3 regions of the Aerococcus sp. HMSC10H05 genome follow, and region 3 is predicted to be linked to each of the others. Evidence: riboswitches for the same ligand, from Rfam matches in the RefSeq annotation. Region 3 holds a riboswitch; each other region holds the start of a gene.
The links. A riboswitch is a leader RNA that binds a small molecule or an ion and turns the genes downstream of it on or off. The one in region 3 is predicted to bind lysine.
Positions count from the first base shown of each region.

Region 1 (5,838 bases), on a different contig from region 3:
TGCTTTTCTAGCTTTATTTTTCTTGGCTTTTTGCAAGACTTTGTTTTTCTTCAATTGACTTTCTTCTTGCGTTAAATTAGTTAAAGCGCTTTGACGATCTATCATTTCATGTTCTTTAATATTGCCTTTTGTTGGATGGTTCATTTGCCATTCCCGTATTTCCGCTAGAATTGCATCAGCTTTTGCTTTTGTTTCTTCAACTAATTGATTGGCTTCTTTTCGAGCACGATTCATATAGGTTTGTTTGTCAGCTTCTAAGCTGGCTTGTGCCTTTTTCAAATCATTCAAAAGATTTTCGGCATCTACTAAATCTTTAGCAGCTTCGGCTGATAGGTCTTCATACTTATGGCGTTGTGCTTCTAAGTCAAGTAGCATTTCATTCAGATTTTGACTGTCTTCTTGAATGTAAGAGCGGGCTTCATCAACCATTTCAACGGGTAAACCTAAACGCTGCGAAATATCAAAGGCGTTTGAACGACCAGGTATACCAATCAACAATTGATAAGTCGGTTCAAGGGTTATTTCATTGAATTCCATCGAAGCATTGATAGCGCCAGGGTGTTCATAAGCAAAAGTTTTCAATTCAGGGTAATGGGTAGTGGCTATCACTCGAGCATTTAGGAAGGCAAAACGGTTCAATACTGCAATAGCAATAGCTGCCCCTTCTTGAGGATCGGTACCTGATCCCAATTCATCAATCAGAACAAGTGAATGATCATCTGCTTCTTTAACAATGCGTAAAATATTTGTCATATGTCCTGAAAAGGTAGATAGACTTTGCTCAATTGACTGCTCATCGCCAATATCGGCAAAAATTTCATTAAAAATTTCTACACGTGAATCAACTTTTGCAGTAATGTATAAACCTGATTGGGCCATTAATTGCAATAAGCCTACCGTTTTTAATGTAATTGTCTTACCACCGGTATTGGGTCCTGTTATCACAATCATATTATAGTCTTCATTAAAATGAATATCATTAGCTACTACTAATTTGCGGTCTATGAGTGGATGTCTCGCCTCTTTTAAGTTAATGCGTTCTGATTCTTTTGCTAAAATTGGTCGATTTGCGCCAATTTCACGGGCAAAAAAGAACTTAGCTTGAATGAAATCAAGGTCGCCTAATCGTTGGTTATTTTCTGCAATTTCATTCGTATACGGTGCTAATTCAGCTGACAATTCTTGGAAAATCCGCCTTATTTCTTCATCTTCTTGAACTTGTAGCGAGCGCAAGTGGTTGTTCGCATCCAAAACAGTTTGCGGTTCGATATATAAAGTTTGTCCAGAAGAAGATTGGTCATGGACAACACCACCAAATGCATTTCTATATTCTTGCTTAACAGGGATAACAAAGCGATTATTTCGAATTGTAATGATTGCTTCACTTAAATAAGCAGCTTTATTTGACCGTATAATTTGGTCAAGCTTAACACGAATGCCAGCTTCCTCACGCTTTATTCCTTGTCGCAAGCCATGTAGGGTTGCTGAAGCATTATCATGAACTGTCCCATCTTCTGCAATCGCATTTTGCATTTTACGCATTAAGTCCCGTAAATCAATAAATTCTTCTGCTATTGTATATAGCTGTTGTAATGCTACTTGTTCCTCTCTTAATTTATTGAAAAAGCTAGAAACTTCACCAGTTGCACGTAGCACACGGCTTATCGCCGCCAATTCTTTTCCATTTAAATCTGCGCCAATATCTAATCTTTTGAGATAAGGCTTAACGTTGATTAATTGACTAATAGGAATTCGCTTGTCTAATTCAAACAAGTGTTTCACATCGTCAACACTTTGTAATTGTTGTTCAATTTCCGCTGCTTTTGAGCTTGGTATCAGATTTAATGCCTGAATTTTACCAATTTCTGTGCGGGTTTCTTTAGCTAATTGTTGTTGTATTTTTTCAAATTCTAAGGTTTGATATATTTTATGATTCAACATTTGCCCTCCTTCAAATTTTTAATTAGGGATAATCTTAAAAAGTCGCCTTAAGTTGGAAATAGGCCGTGATAGATATCACAGCCATAAGGGGTGCCATGATTGCGCATTACGCAAAGGCATATATTTGTACGTTGTTAGAATGGTAAATTGCCCAATCCTTGCAATAGGATATTAAATACTTGTCTAGATAAAATTGGTGTATTCAAAATAATAAAGTTCGCAATAGTTGAATGCTCTATACTAGATTGAACTGCTTCAAAAGTTAATACTGTCATAAATATAAGAATAAAAAATGCCCAAAACCAAGCTGAGAAGAAGCCGAATAAGCCACCAAGAATACCGTTCCATTGAATATCCATCTCTGTAAATTTTAAATCTCTAACACTATATGTAAGTAACTTAGTTAGCAACCATATAATAAGGATGATTATTAAGATTGCAACTAATCTAAAGTAAATGATATCCATATTTTGAAGTAGACTAACTGGATAATATGCAAAAGTATTTTCGATATCAAACCCTACATAAGGCACCCATAAAGATACAATATCAACAAGATTTTGATAAAATAATAACGCAAATAAGTAGGCAATCAATAAACCTAATGATTGAATCCCTTGTATTAAAGCGCCTCGGTAAATACCAATAGCGACGCTTAGAATAAAAAATAGTAAAATAAAAAAACTGATCATACTTTCCTCCCGTAGCTCCAATTCTATTTACTGCCTATGATCTTGGTGTTTGGCGTAAGCGTCCCAATTTTTTTGAAGCAGAGTTGACACTTGATTTCAAACTGGGTTGGCTAATTTGAGGAATTTCTTGATTTTTTTTAGCTTGTGGCCCTGCTTGTTTTGTTTTTCCAGTTTTTTGAGTTCGTGTCCTTGCTTGGCTCTGGCTAGATTTTCCACTTTTAGAATCCTGACCAGCACGTAGTTTTTCTTTTTCAATTTCTGCAATTTCTTTCACTAAAGTACCCATAGTTTGTTCCATAGACTTCACGCGTATCATAAGATCAGCATTCTCTTTTGTCTTAGCTGCCATTTGGTCCTGTAAGTCCAAATAATCAGATTGAATATTCAACGCCAGCAATAACGCCATTTCTTCCATAGACATATTTGGGTTCTTTTTACTGATTTCAGCAAGCAATTGGTTAATTTCCCGACTGACTTGCTGAATATGTTCACTCGTTTTATGACTCTTAATAGTGAACTTATGATACCCCAATTTTGCCGTTACTCTATTTTTTTTGTCATTCGACATATTTGTCACTCCAACTTTTTAACTGTTTGTATTTGCTAATTATCTTGTTTTCATAATCTTAAATATTCTACCATTTATCCTAGATAATGGCTAGACCTAGCCATTATCTGCTAAAAATACTTCATATTATTTACAATATTTTTAAAAACATATAAAAGATCTAATCATATTTTCATGACAATTCAATATTCTTCGTGTATGATGGGATACAATATATTGAGATAGAGGTGCGGAGCTTATCAGTACATACTCGAGCGGGAGCTATGACAGTATGGAAAGGAATATTCGCCGAAATATTTTAACCCCAAGTTGAAATATTGGGCATAAACAAAATATGTTTATGACTGTCACTTATGCTAGTGATGCGCTATCCTATGAGTAACGACGAAAGATCAAAGACGGTCTAGATGCGTACGAATGGAAGCCTCTATTGCAATTTATTGCTGTAGAGGCTTTTAATTATTTTCGGGAGGTTATTTTATGAAAAATCACAAAGTAAGTAATACTTGGCAAAAAGTATTCATGGCTATTTTAACTATTATATTTGCTGTTATTGGTCCAACTTCTTCATTCGTTTCGGCAAATGAAGTAGGAACAACTATTGAGGTAGATGAAGCTACACTAGCAGAAGGCTTAGACCAAGATGGCGTGTTACGTGTCGGTATGGAAGCCAACTATGCACCGTTCAACTGGTCGCAAACATCCGATACAGATGGTGCGGTCCCTATAACAAATTCTGACGGTGAATATGCAAACGGCTATGATGTTCAAATTGCTAAGCGCTTAGCTGATTTACTTGGCTTAGACCTTGAAATCGTTAAACTAGAATGGGACGGTCTACCACCTGCTCTTGAATCTGGCATGATTGATGTCATCATTGCTGGTATGTCACCAACAGCAGAACGATTAGAACAAATGGACTTCTCAGATTCATATTACTCATCTGATATTGTTCTTGTAACAATGGCAAATGGTGAATATGCTAATGCAAAAACCTTAGAAGATTTTACTGGTACTACAGTAACTGGTCAATTAAATACCTTCCATTATGATTTAATCCCACAAATTCCCAATGTCAACCAAGCAACTGCACTAGACTCATTTCCTACAATGATTACAGCGCTGAATGCAGGTTCAGTTGATGCTTATGTCTCTGAAAAGCCTGGGGCTATGGCTGCTGTGGCAGCTAATCCTGACCTGACTTATGTTGAATTTGCTGAAGGTCAAGGTTTTGATTTAGGAGAAGTCACTTCTGATATTGCCGTAGCAACTAGAAAAGATTCGCCATTAACCGCGATTGTGAATGAAGCTTTAAGTGTCATTCCAACTGCTAAGCGTGACCGATTGATGGAAGATATGGTAAACCTTAACGAACGTGGTGAAAGTGCTAGTTTCTGGTCTGAGGTAGCAGGAATTTGGCAAACTTACGGTGCTCAATTCTTAGTTGGTGCTGGTAATACAATGTTTATTGCTTTAAGTTCAACTATCATCGGTTTTATTATAGGATTACTAATTGCTATCTATCGTTCGCTAATTGTGCGTCGTGATCAAATGCCAATCGGTTACTTTTTCTATAAATTATTCGACTTTATGATTTCTGCATACATTGAAATTTTCCGTGGTACACCGATGATGGTCCAAGCCATGATGATTTTTTATGGTTCAAGATTATTCTTCAACTTCCAAATGTCTACTATGTTCGCTGCATTACTGATTGTATCTATTAATACAGGAGCTTACCTTGCAGAAGTTATTCGTGGTGGTATTACCTCAGTAGATAAAGGCCAAACAGAAGCTGCACGTGCGATTGGAATGAACCATTATCAAACAATGACAACAATTGTGTTACCACAAGCTATACGTTCAATCCTACCAGCCTTGGGTAATGAATTTGTAATAAATATTAAAGATACGTCTGTATTGAATGTTATTGCGGTAACTGAGTTATTCTTCGTTACCAAGTCTGCTGCAGGTTCAACATACTTAACCTTCCAAACATTCTTAATTACAGCCATTATCTACTTCGTATTAACATTTACAACTACTCGTGTCTTGAACTTTATTGAGAGTAGAATGGCTGGGAAAAAGACTTACCATGTCTATGAATCTAGTACGAATTCAGTAGTCAATAGTCCAAAAGAACAATAGGAGGAAAAAGACATGCAAAACCAGGATCAACTAATCTTAAATGTTCAACATTTAGAAAAACGTTTTGGCGAAAATTTAGTCCTTAGAGATATCGACTTTCAAGTACGCCCAGGACAAGTTACCTCTATTATTGGGTCTTCCGGGTCTGGAAAGTCTACCCTACTACGTTGTTTAAACCTATTGGAGGAACCAACTGGGGGCGACATTTTATATCACGGCCAATCCATTTTAAATGGTAAAAAAATGAATATTAATAAATACCGTACCCAAGTTGGTATGGTATTCCAATCATTTAACTTATTTAAAAATTTCACTGCACTTGAAAATTGTACTGTTGGCCAACGTAAGATTTTAGGCCGTAGTCAAGCTGAGGCAGAAGCAGTTGCACTCAAAAACTTGGAAAAAGTAGGCATGGCACCATATCGTGATGCTCGTCCAGAACAACTTTCCGGTGGTCAACAACAACGTGTAGCTATTGCGCGTGCACTA
Region 1 is NZ_KV786999.1:3,681-9,518, reverse strand. Features, by position in the region: gene HMPREF3116_RS07490 (endonuclease MutS2) at 1-1,938, opposite strand, end outside; gene HMPREF3116_RS07485 (CvpA family protein) at 2,076-2,633, opposite strand; gene HMPREF3116_RS07480 (cell division protein ZapA) at 2,668-3,201, opposite strand; lysine riboswitch at 3,416-3,579, shown strand; gene HMPREF3116_RS07475 (ABC transporter substrate-binding protein/permease) at 3,682-5,349, shown strand; gene HMPREF3116_RS07470 (amino acid ABC transporter ATP-binding protein) at 5,362-5,838, shown strand, end outside.
Region 1: linked by a shared signal. The riboswitch ahead of HMPREF3116_RS07475 (ABC transporter substrate-binding protein/permease) and the one ahead of dapA (4-hydroxy-tetrahydrodipicolinate synthase) in region 3 are both predicted to bind lysine.

Region 2 (5,838 bases), on a different contig from region 3:
CAGTATCTTCAAATACTGCTTTAATAAAAGGGGCAAAACGTTTCAAACGTGCTTCAGCATCTTTAATTTCAAGAACCGAGACATCTAATTGTCCTTTTAAATTTTTGAAAGGTATATGACTGTCATTTTCCCAAAAAACAGGTTTCCGGTTCCGAATATCACCCAATATTTTTTGATTTATTTGTTCTCTTGTTTCAGATATGGACTCTATTGACATATCTATCCACCTTTCATATAGTTTAATTTCAACTTAAAAAGTATAACGATATTTGAGGTCTGCGTCAACGGTTTTACCTTGCGAATATAGAACAGCATCGCGATTGCTTTTACTTTTCTTCTTATCTATAATGAATTAGACGAAACACTGTATAAACAACTATTTATTTAATATATATATAAATTTATAAATCGATAAAAATAGATATCATTTACCTATTAGAGATTACTATCAAATAACAAAATAAAAGATTTATTTAAGGAGAACGCTATGTTAGAGAAAGAACGTAAAGAAATCGACCGTATTGATAATGAGATTGTTCGATTATTTGAAAAAAGAACCAAAATGGTAGAACAAGTGGCTCAAGTAAAGTTAGCCAATAATAAAGAAATTCTTGATACTGATAGAGAGCAAGCTGTTATCGAAAAAGTTCAGGGGTACTTGGAGGATAAGCGTTTAAAAGAAGAACTCGCTGATCTATATACTGAAATTATGCGTATATCACGTGGTCATCAGAAGCGTTGGATGGCTGATCGTTCAGATTCATAAACTATAAATAATAATAAAAAGAGGCAGGGACAAAAATATCTCAGCCTCTTTTTATTATTAAATTCGGGTTTCAAAAGTCTGCATTTTGGTCCAGTACGTCAATTCTAAACGACTTTTGTCCCACCTTCTTTTACTATCTATTATGAAACTCTTCTTTAATTGCTTCAAGTAATTGGGGTTGTTCAATTACGTCAATACCTGTTCTAGCTAACGTTTCAACAACTTTCAGCATCATATCATAAGCAAATGGTGTTTGTGTACAGTCTCTAAATTCAGGTGTATGACCAATAACACGTTTGCCATCTGTAATTGAATAATATGAATGGATTGAAGGGACAACATGACTCACATCTCCCATATCAATTGAACCATTTTCCCCCACTTTTTCAGGCACCATGTCAATGCCTAGTTCTCCGGCATTTTTATTGTAAGCTTGAGATAAAGTTTCATTTGTAATCATATCTTTGTAGATATTTTCAAAATCTTTATGCTTCATTGTACAGCCACTAGCCAATGCAGCAGCCTCTGCACAATTGATAATTTTTTCAGATAATATATTCATATAAGGTGTATCTAGAGCACGTACATAGAATTCAGCTCTTGTATAATCTGGAATTACATTAGCTGCGTCTCCACCATGAGTTATAATGCCATGAACACGAGCAGATGGACGCATTTCTTGCCGTAGACTATTGATACTATTAAATAGGTTTATCATGGCATCTAAAGCATTAATACCTTCATCCGGTGCCTCAGCAGCATGAGCTGGTTTTCCAAAAAATTCAAAAGCAATTGGATGGATAGCCATGGAGGTACCAGACATAGTATTTTCATCTGAGGGATGGGTACACATAGCGACATCTACATCATCAAATACGCCACTATTGGCCATATCTACTTTAGTCCCAGTTGTCTCTTCTGCTGGCGTGCCTAAAACAACTACTCGCCCACCTATTTCATTGATGACTTTTGACAAAGCAATACCTGCCCCTGTATCAACCGTACCTAGCATATTATGTCCGCATCCATGACCAATCGATGGTAAAGCATCGTATTCAGACAAGTAGGCAATCGTAGGGCCAGCCTGACCTGAATCAAATGTTGCTCTAAAGGCTGTTTCAAACCCTGCGTACGGTGCTTCCACTGTAAAACCATGCTTTTCCAGCAATTCAATATGTGCTTTCGAAGATTTAAACTCTTGATGTCCTAATTCTGGGTTTGCAAAAATATAATCGCTTAACCCTCTTAAGTCATCCTCCAAGTTTGTAACTGCTTGGTGTAATCTTTCTTTTATAGTCATATATATTTCAATCCTTTCTAGAATGGACCATAACCCACAAAGTGAGCACCAATTAAGAATACCAAACCAATTAGAATGTAAATTACTAATAACGGCATAAACCATTTGAACCACTTGTTATATGGTATTTTAGCTAATGATAATTCGGCCATTAGGACACCTGAAGTTGGAATAATGGCATCCATAAAACCAGACCCTAATTGAAAGGCAAGTACAGCTGTCTGTCTTGTAACATTTAAAGAGTCAGCAATCGGTAACATTATTGGCATAGTCGCAGCAGCTTGACCTGAGCCTGATGGGATAAAGAAGTTAATTAGAATTTGGATAACGTACATTCCTACAGAACCCAAGACAGCTGGGAAAATATTGACTACTTGTACGAGATAGAAAATAATCGTGTCTAAAATCATCCCATTTTCCATCACGACTAAAATGCCACGAGCAAATACAATGGCTAAGACAGAGAATGTCATCTCGCTAGCTCCTGCAACGAACGTATCAGCTATTTTTCCAGTTGGTAATCCACCAATTAATGCGGATACCACTGCCATTGTAAAGAACATCGCCCCTAATTCATCAATAAACCAGCCAATTTGAAATACACCATAAATCATTATAGAAAAACCTAAAAGTAAAGCGAGTGTGATCCATTTGTGACGAGATGAAAATGCTGGTATTTCCTGTTCATTTAGATCTATATAGTCAGCTTGTGCTTTATCAGCAGCTTCTAAATCGGCAACATCACTTTTACTTGGATCAGCTTTAACTTTCTTTGCGTATCGCATAATAAAAATCGTTGTCACTGCCCAAAGAACAACAAATAAAACAATACGTAAACCAACACCGGAAAATAGAGGTAACTCAGCTAAAGCTTGGGCAACCCCTACAGAGAAAGGATTCATAAATCCAGCATTAAATCCGACAGCAGCACCAAGTATTAAAACAGCAATTCCTGTCATAGCATCATAGCCAAGCGCACGGGCTAAAGCAATACCGATTGGAATAAAAAGAATAATTTCTTCAGATAAACCTAGAGTTGCCCCTCCTAAACCAGTAACGAAGACTAAAATGGGAATAAAAATTTCTTCGCGGCCCTTTAAAGCACGAACTAAACGTCCCATTAAAGCTTCAAGGATCCCTGTTTCATTAATTAATTTAAAAGAACCACCAGTAATGAATAGGAAGAATACAATCGAACCAACCTCAATAAATGCTTGTGGTAGTGCTAAAACCAATTGGAAGGGATTTTGTGGACTTGATTCAATAAAATGAAATGAATCTGGTACCAATACCGTACGGTCATCAACAAGTGTTCGTTCAAACTCACCTGCAGGAATTATCCACGTTAATACCATCATGACGACCATGATCGCAAATAAAAGTACTAGTGCATTTGGCATTCGTAACTTTTTAGGAAATAATTTTGATTTCATAACAAAGCTCCTTTTTAAAATTAGAATAAAAAAATACCAAGGCAAGCAAAAGCTCGTCTTGGTATTGGTTGAATACAGAAATCACTTTTGCCCACAAAATAGAAAGCGCTCCTGGAAGGAATTGGGCATTCCTTTTTGGCAGTGATGCATTTTTTTAATACACCCCCAACAGTAAGTCATACTGTTTCGGCTAATAACCCTTTCTCCAAACGGATACTGATGTGATTAGCGGCCTCTCTCTATTTCGCATTTTTTCATGTAATTCTAATCTTAGGAAATAATAGGAACAATGTCAAGAAATTTTACAATCAATGTTACGGGCTACTGTGCCTTCATAATAAGAGTTCATATATTAAATTAACGCTATAAGGCATATATAATATTAAATTGCGCAGTTTTATGGGTTGCCATTACTGAATACTTTCCTTATTTACTTTTTTGCTTATAACTATATCCATAAACTCAATGTAAGACAATTTCTTTCAACCAATTTTCAGCTAATGGTAGCCATTGTGCTGCAGTCTTATTTATTTGATTTGGATATAAAGCTGATGATTCGTTAGCTACAGACAAACCATGTGGCCCTTTTTGAAAGATATGCATTTCAAATGGTATTTCATTTTCTTCTAAAGCTAAAGCAAAGGAAATTGAGTCGCGCACATTCACTACTTGGTCTTCTCTTGTTGCCCAAATAAAAGTTGGTGGGGTATCTGCATTAACCGTAGCTGGTATGGAGTATTGAGAAACTTCTTCTAGGGTTGGTTGTGGTTTCCCAAAACACGCGAGAGAAATAGCAGTCGCATAGGCTTGCACATTTGGATCTGGATTTTCTACATTTTTACCAAAATAGTAAGCAATATCTGTGAGTGCATACGATGAAATATTAAATGCAGGTTTCAACTGGTCCCCTGTTAAACTTGTTGCTTCTTGAATTACCGGTTTATTCCATACATTACTATACATCCCAGTATTATGTCCGCCCGCTGAAAAGCCGATTAAACCAATTTGATCGGTATTCACTTGCCACTCAGTTGCATGTTGATGAATTAACTCAAATACTTTGGCAGTTTCTTTTAGGGCATGCGGGAATAGAACTTCTTCTTTAACTGGAAAATGTTCTTCAGCTAAAATTTGATCAGTCGTCTTACCTTGACCGTAAACAGAATAGCGTAAGACAAAGGCATTAAATCCCATAGCGTTAAAAGCCATAGCTCCAGGTTCTGCCTCTCGGTCAGAACAATACATATAAGAACCACCCGGACAAATAATAATAGCTGGTCTCTTTCTGTTATCATTATTTGTTGTGAATGGGTCTAATAAATAAGTTGTTAAAGTGACATCATCTCTGTCTTCATATAATTTAATTACTTCGCTCCGCATATTGGACCTCCTAGTTTATGTTATGACTATTATAACATCGAACTTTTACCTTAAAAAAAGAAAAAGCCCGCCAAGTTGGCAAGCTTCTATAAAATGTCAATGATTAACGTTCAATCACTAATTCTGAACTAGCAATAGTTTCTTTATCAGCAGCTGGTGCTTCAATTGAACCAAATGGCATTTGGGCAATCAATTCCCAAGATTCAGAAAGATCTAATAATTCACGGATGCTACGATCGAATCCTTGTTCGTAGCCAATGTTGAAGTGTTGTAAGTTTGCACCTAAACCTAATTCAGTTAATGTTAACCAAGTGGTTAATTGTGCATTAGCAGATGCATGGTTTTTATAAATTAAACGACGTTCTTCATTAGCTGGGATACCTGATTCGACTGCGTCACGATCTTCAAAGAATAAAATTGTACCAACAGCATCACGTGCACCATCCATGATTGGTGTCATATAATTTAATGTTGCTTCATCTAATACATCTTTTTGAACATTTTTAACTAATTCCCAAAGTTTAACATTGTTTTCACCAGAAACCACTACAACACGAGTTGCTTGTGAGTTAAATGCACTTGGAACTTGTGGAATTACTTCATTCAAAGCAGCAGTCACATCTGCAGCAGTTACATCTGTATTAGCTCCAATAGCGTATTGAGAACGACGTTTAGTTAATAAGTCTTTAAAATCTGACATGTTTCATTTTACTCCTCCTAAATCCATTTTTATAATAAGTTCCAATTAGAACTATTTCTAGTTTACATGCTTACTTTTTAAAAGTCAATTAGTAAGTTCAATAATATACAACCTTATACTTTTAAATTATTAAAAGTTTTTTGTATGAATATTCAGTATTCTAGATCAAGTATTCATTTACCCCAATATACTCTTTTAGGAATTGCTTAGTTCTCTCTTCTTTAGGATTGGTGAATATTTCCTCCGGGCGACCTGATTC
Region 2 is NZ_KV786966.1:1,021-6,858, reverse strand. Features, by position in the region: gene HMPREF3116_RS02870 (D-serine ammonia-lyase) at 1-217, opposite strand, end outside; gene HMPREF3116_RS02865 (chorismate mutase) at 488-766, shown strand; gene HMPREF3116_RS02860 (M20 family metallopeptidase) at 900-2,066, opposite strand; gene HMPREF3116_RS02855 (YfcC family protein) at 2,084-3,499, opposite strand; lysine riboswitch at 3,595-3,745, opposite strand; gene HMPREF3116_RS02850 (alpha/beta hydrolase) at 3,962-4,879, opposite strand; gene HMPREF3116_RS02845 (nitroreductase family protein) at 4,983-5,579, opposite strand; gene HMPREF3116_RS02840 (amino acid ABC transporter ATP-binding protein) at 5,740-5,838, opposite strand, start outside.
Region 2: linked by a shared signal. The riboswitch ahead of HMPREF3116_RS02855 (YfcC family protein) and the one ahead of dapA (4-hydroxy-tetrahydrodipicolinate synthase) in region 3 are both predicted to bind lysine.

Region 3 (5,838 bases):
TCACTATCTTTTGGACTGCACAGAACACTATCCATCGTGTGTGGTGCTTTCGCCTCTATTATTTTTATTTTTTTAAGTCATTTGTTACCAAAACATTTTTTAATTACAGCACTTTTAGCCGGTTTAGGCATTATGATCACGATTAAAACAAATTTGCTATTGAAAAATCCTCAAGGTGTGATTGGAGGGAGTGCCACTTTTTTGGTAATTGTCTTTAATATTCCTGCCGAAAATCAATACATTTATGCCCTATTACGCATTTTGGATACATTCCTAGGCGCAATTATCTCTGTAAGTATTGAGTACTTATTCCCAAGACATCGTGTTATACCCTGGGTCAAAGCTTACAACCGTCATGTACCAGAATTTCTACAAATTTCAATTACTGATAATACTTAAACAACATGCTTCATGGGCGTAATAGATAATAAGTGTTATAATAGCTATTGAGTGACATGTGTGTAGTATATGCCATTCAATAGCTATTTATCTATATGATTAAAGAGAGGTTTTAACTATGACCATTGGTTATCATCGCCCTAGCAAGGCTATCGTGTCCCTAGATGCGATTATCCATAATTATTTCGCCGTAAAAAAACATGTCGGTAATAAAGCTGTCATGGCAGTTATCAAAGCGAACGCCTATGGTTTAGGCGCTGTAGAAATTGCAGACGCTTTGCAAGCTCGTGGTGTAGACGGATTTGCTGTTGCTTTAGCAGATGAAGCTATCGCGTTACGAGATGCTGGTATGATTGCACCTATCATGGTTCTCGGTCTAACTGACCCGGATGACGCTTGGTTATTAGCCAACTTAGAAATTGGCGTAACCGTATCTAGTTTAGACTATCTTAAATACGCGAAGAAACATGACGAGGATTTCTCACGTCTTCATAAATTAAATGTTCATTTAAAAATAGACTCTGGTATGGGCAGAATTGGTGTTCGTACCGTTAAAGAAGCACAAAAAATCATTAATTATATTGCCAAACATCCTAAAAAATTTAAATTAGCTTCGATTTTTACCCACTATGCGACGGCGGATTCCTTTACTGACCATAGTAAGGATAAAGTTTCAGCACAATCAGACTTTTTCGATGATATCCTTAGTCAATTAGATTACTCAGCTTTAGGCTATACCCCGCTCTTCCATCAGTCAAATTCTGCCTTGAGCGTATGGCATCCGGAGAAAGCGCTGGATGCTGTTCGACTTGGCATTGGCTTATATGGATCGAAGCCTAGTATGGAAGATGTAGCATCGCCAGTTGACTTCCAACAAGCATTAACTTTAGAAACAGAAATCATCTATGTTAAAAAAATGCATGCTGGTGATACCATTTCCTACGGTGCCGAATATACAGCCAGTGAAGATGAATGGGTCGCTACGCTACCAATTGGCTATGCAGATGGCTGGCAAAGAAGTTATTTAGGTTTGAACGCAATCGTTGATGGTGAGTTGTGTCCAAGCGTCGGGCGAATTTGCATGGATCAAATGATCATCCGTTTACCACATGAAATGCCTGTTGGCACAAAAGTTACTTTAATTGGTACAAATGGTGGTCAAACGATTGATGTGATTGATGTTGCGCATCACGCCGGTACCATTGCTCACGAGGTATTAACGAATTTAAGTCCGCGTTTACCAAGAGAATATACTTTAACAAAAAAGAAGAAAATGAAATAATTTTTTTAAATCTAATAGTTTTTTCATTTATCACTTGCCTTTAACTCATTATCATGTTAGTTTTAAACTAATGATTATACGAATAGAAAGTATAGATATAGAGGTTGCGCAGCCAATCAGTAACGAAGTGTGAAAGGTGGTTGTGCCGAAATGCAGTTTTCTGTGTTGGGGATAATACTGAATAGGGTTATTCCTGTCAAACCTTAATGCCCATTAAGGTGCGGAGCGCTTGTCTAATACTAGGGATTAAAACTGTTAGGGTTGTAGGACTTTATCGGTATTTTTTGACACGATTTCCTAGGTAGACAAAGAGAGTGGCTCTTGTCTGCCTTTTTTATGCTTTAACTATACAATCGTTTATTCATTCAGTCTTTTACATAGTATGCACAAATATAGGAGGATGCTCATGTCAATTTTTAAAGGTTCTGCGGTAGCAATTGTTACCCCTTACGATAATTCATTAGAACAAAATATCAATTATGACGTATTTACCGATTTAATCGAATTTCAAATTGAAAATGGTACCGACGCAATTGTTGTTGCTGGAACAACTGGTGAGGCTTCTACCCAAACCGATGCAGAACAAGTTGAACTAGTGAAGTTTTGTGTTGAACAAGTAAATGGTCGTGTACCTGTAATCGCTGGTGCTGGGTCTAATGATACTGCTCACGGCATTCAATTAACCAAAGACTGTGTAGCTGCTGGTGCCGATGCCATTTTATCAGTAACACCCTATTATTTAAAGACGAGTCAAGCTGGTTTATTAGCCCACTATGGTGCTATTGCAGATGCCATTAAGACTACACCGATTATTTTATACGATGTACCTGGTCGTACTGGCATGTCAATTGCGCCTAAAACATTGGCTGAATTAAAGAATATTGATAATATTGTAGCCCTTAAAGATGCCACTGGTGATTTAGCAAATGCTGTGGATACACGCTTTCTTGTAGGGCCTGATTTTGATGTCTATTCTGGAAATGATGACACTGTAATTCCTTTGATGAGTTTAGGTGGACAAGGTGTGATCTCTGTATTGGCCAACATCGCGCCTAAACAAGTCCACGAAATGACCCACTATGCTCTTAATGGTGATTATCAAAAAGCTGCTGAATTGCAGACGACATTTAAACCATTAATTGATATTTTATTCAGCGAACCAAATCCAATTCCTATCAAAAAAGCGTTATCTATGCTTGGTTTTGATACTGGTTCAGTTCGTTTACCATTAGTTCCCGCGCAAGAAGAAACCGTAGCTTGCCTTGAAGCTGAAATGACACGGTTAAATTTGATTTAGGCTTTCCATTTAAAAGCTAAACTGTGGTATATTAAATGGGTGTGTATTGTATTAATGCACACCCTTTCTTATTTTCTCAGCTTATCAGTAATAGCTAGATTGAATATATAATAGGAGTTTTGATTTATGCCAACTGGAACATTGCCATTTAGAATCAAACTAAAAAAAGTTGATCAAGAAATGGTTGACATTTATAATCGCTCTTCTTTCCATAGAAATGAACTTTTAATTTCCTTAAAACCCTTCACTATTGAGTTAGCAGACAAGAAAATTGACGTCTCTGTACGCCAAATTATTGTGCTTCCGGAACCCATTATGCGACGGTTGATCTTACCGGATAAAAATGGGGGGCACCAAGAAGAGACCACTAAACCCTCTGAGGAAAAAGTGTACGCTTACCTTTTATCTCTAAGTGAGCCTTACATAGATGCCATTGCGAATGACTTTGTAGAGACGCCCGAAGTAAAGCAAATATTTGATGAACCACATGTTTTCAGCTTTTCATTTGTCACTTGGCAACATCTACTACAAACTTTGATTCAATTGCAATTGGAATTAAAACGGCCCGAAGACGCTATTCAAAAGAAAATGGTTTTCAGCATTGTGTCGACCATTTTCCTTGAACTTTATAGACTGTCATCTGCCTCTAAACAGAATCGTTTAGAGATGTCAGAGAGAGAAATTCTAGCTTATGAAATTAAACATTTTATTGTAGATTCCTATCGAAAAGATTTAACCCTACAAGATATTGCAGATAAGTTCGATATTTCCACTTCAACTGTTAACCGGGTATTCCAACCCTATTTCCATTCAACTATTTATCAATTTATATTGGATTTAAGATTGGGCTATGCTTACTCCCTTATTGAAAGTGGTTTATCTATCACTGAATCCTGGCAAAAAGCTGGCTTTAATGATTATAGTAACTTCTATAGAGCCTTCATTAAACATTATCATATTAGACCACATGAGGTACCTAAAAAAGGAGAATCGTAAGATTCTCCTTTTTTAGATAGTTAAGAATAGGTGTATCATCTAATCTTCAATTAAACCAAGTTTTTCAAAGATGTCATCTACTTTTTGAATATGATAATGATAATCAAAGGCCTCATCTATTGCTTCAGGGTCTAAGTGCCTTATAATTTCTGCATTGGTTTCAATAAGGCCTTTAAAGCTTTTACCTTCGTCCCATGCAATAGCTGTTAGTGGTTGTACTAAGTCATAAGCTGCTTCACGTGACAAGCCTGCATCTACTAGTTTTAGTAATACCCGCTGAGAATAGATTAAGCCATGCGTTGCATCCATATTACGTTTCATATTTTCAGGAAAGACGGTTAAGTTTTCCATGATATTGGCGAAACGATTTAACATGTAATCGACTAAGATGGTTGTATCAGGTAAAATAATGCGTTCTGCACTGGAATGCGAGATGTCTCTTTCATGCCATAATGTAATGTTTTCATAAGCTGTCATGACATGACCACGAACAACACGCGCTAAACCGGCCATATTTTCTGAACCGATTGGGTTTCGTTTATGTGGCATAGCACTTGACCCTTTTTGACCTTTGGCAAAAAATTCTTCCACTTCGCGGGTTTCCGACTTTTGTAATGCGCGAACTTCTGTCGCAATATTTTCAATCATCGTCGCAATCAAGGCTAATGAAGAGATGTATTCTGCATGTAAGTCGCGTGGTAAAATTTGTGTAGAAATTTCTTGAGGGTGAATACCTAGATGCTCACACACGTAACTTTCAATAAAAGGCGGTACATTAGCATAGGTACCCACAGCACCTGATATTTTTCCTGCTTCAACACCCCGAGCTGCCGTTTCAAAACGTTGGATATTCCGTTTGCATTCTGAATACCACCGTGCAACTTTCAAACCAAATGTCGTTGGTTCAGCGTGGACGCCATGAGTACGTCCCATAGTCACTGTATATTTATGTTCAATAGCACGAGCTTTTAATACTTGTAAAAACCGGTCTAAATCTTTACGAATAAGATCGTTCGCTTGTTTCAATTGGTATCCTTGAGCTGTATCTACAACATCGGTAGAAGTTAAGCCATAATGTACCCATTTTCGTTCTTCACCCAATGATTCAGACACATTACGGGTAAAAGCGACAACATCATGGCGGGTTTCTTTTTCAATTTCTTCAACCCGTTTGGCATCAAAAGTGGCTTTTTCTCGAATCGCTTTAGCATCGTCAAGTGGCACCTCGCCTAACTCAGCCCACGCTTCAGTCGCAAGTATCTCAACTTCCAACCAAGATGCATATTTATTCTCTTGTGACCAGATTTGTCCCATTTCAGGACGAGTATATCTAGGTATCATAACATTCTCCTTTACGGCAGGCGTTCAATTTTTATACGGAACAATTATATCATAAGGAGGGTTTTAACACGGATTATTTTTAACAAAAAGACGAGATCTAAAACGCATAGGTCATAGGTCTCGTCTGATACACTTTTGTGTTTTATTGATCATGCTCATGGTCTGAACCGTGATCGTGTTCTGCCATCAATAAGTCCGGATGATCAGCCTCTAACTGGTCTAAGACTGCGGTAACTTGGGGATCAACGTTGCCTAAAATATCCTCATAAATGGCTAAATATTCATAGGCAGCTTCATATTGATCATGTTCATTAAATCGAAAAGCGGATTCTTTTAAAGCCGTTAACATATCCATGGATGGATAATTGTTCAATCCTAGTCCGTCTAGAAAGGCCTCCTGGTCCTCCCCTTCTAGCACTTCTGGCCACTCAGGCCCTAACTCTTCTAAGACTTCTAACCCTGCTTTGGCATTATTATTTTCATTCCACATTAAGGAAATGTGGTATAACATATAAGCTTTTTC
Region 3 is NZ_KV786964.1:2,083-7,920, reverse strand. Features, by position in the region: gene HMPREF3116_RS02595 (FUSC family protein) at 1-399, shown strand, start outside; gene alr (alanine racemase) at 518-1,681, shown strand; lysine riboswitch at 1,772-1,920, shown strand; gene dapA (4-hydroxy-tetrahydrodipicolinate synthase) at 2,088-2,978, shown strand; gene HMPREF3116_RS02580 (AraC family transcriptional regulator) at 3,105-3,974, shown strand; gene purB (adenylosuccinate lyase) at 4,014-5,315, opposite strand; gene HMPREF3116_RS02570 (tetratricopeptide repeat protein) at 5,458-5,838, opposite strand, start outside.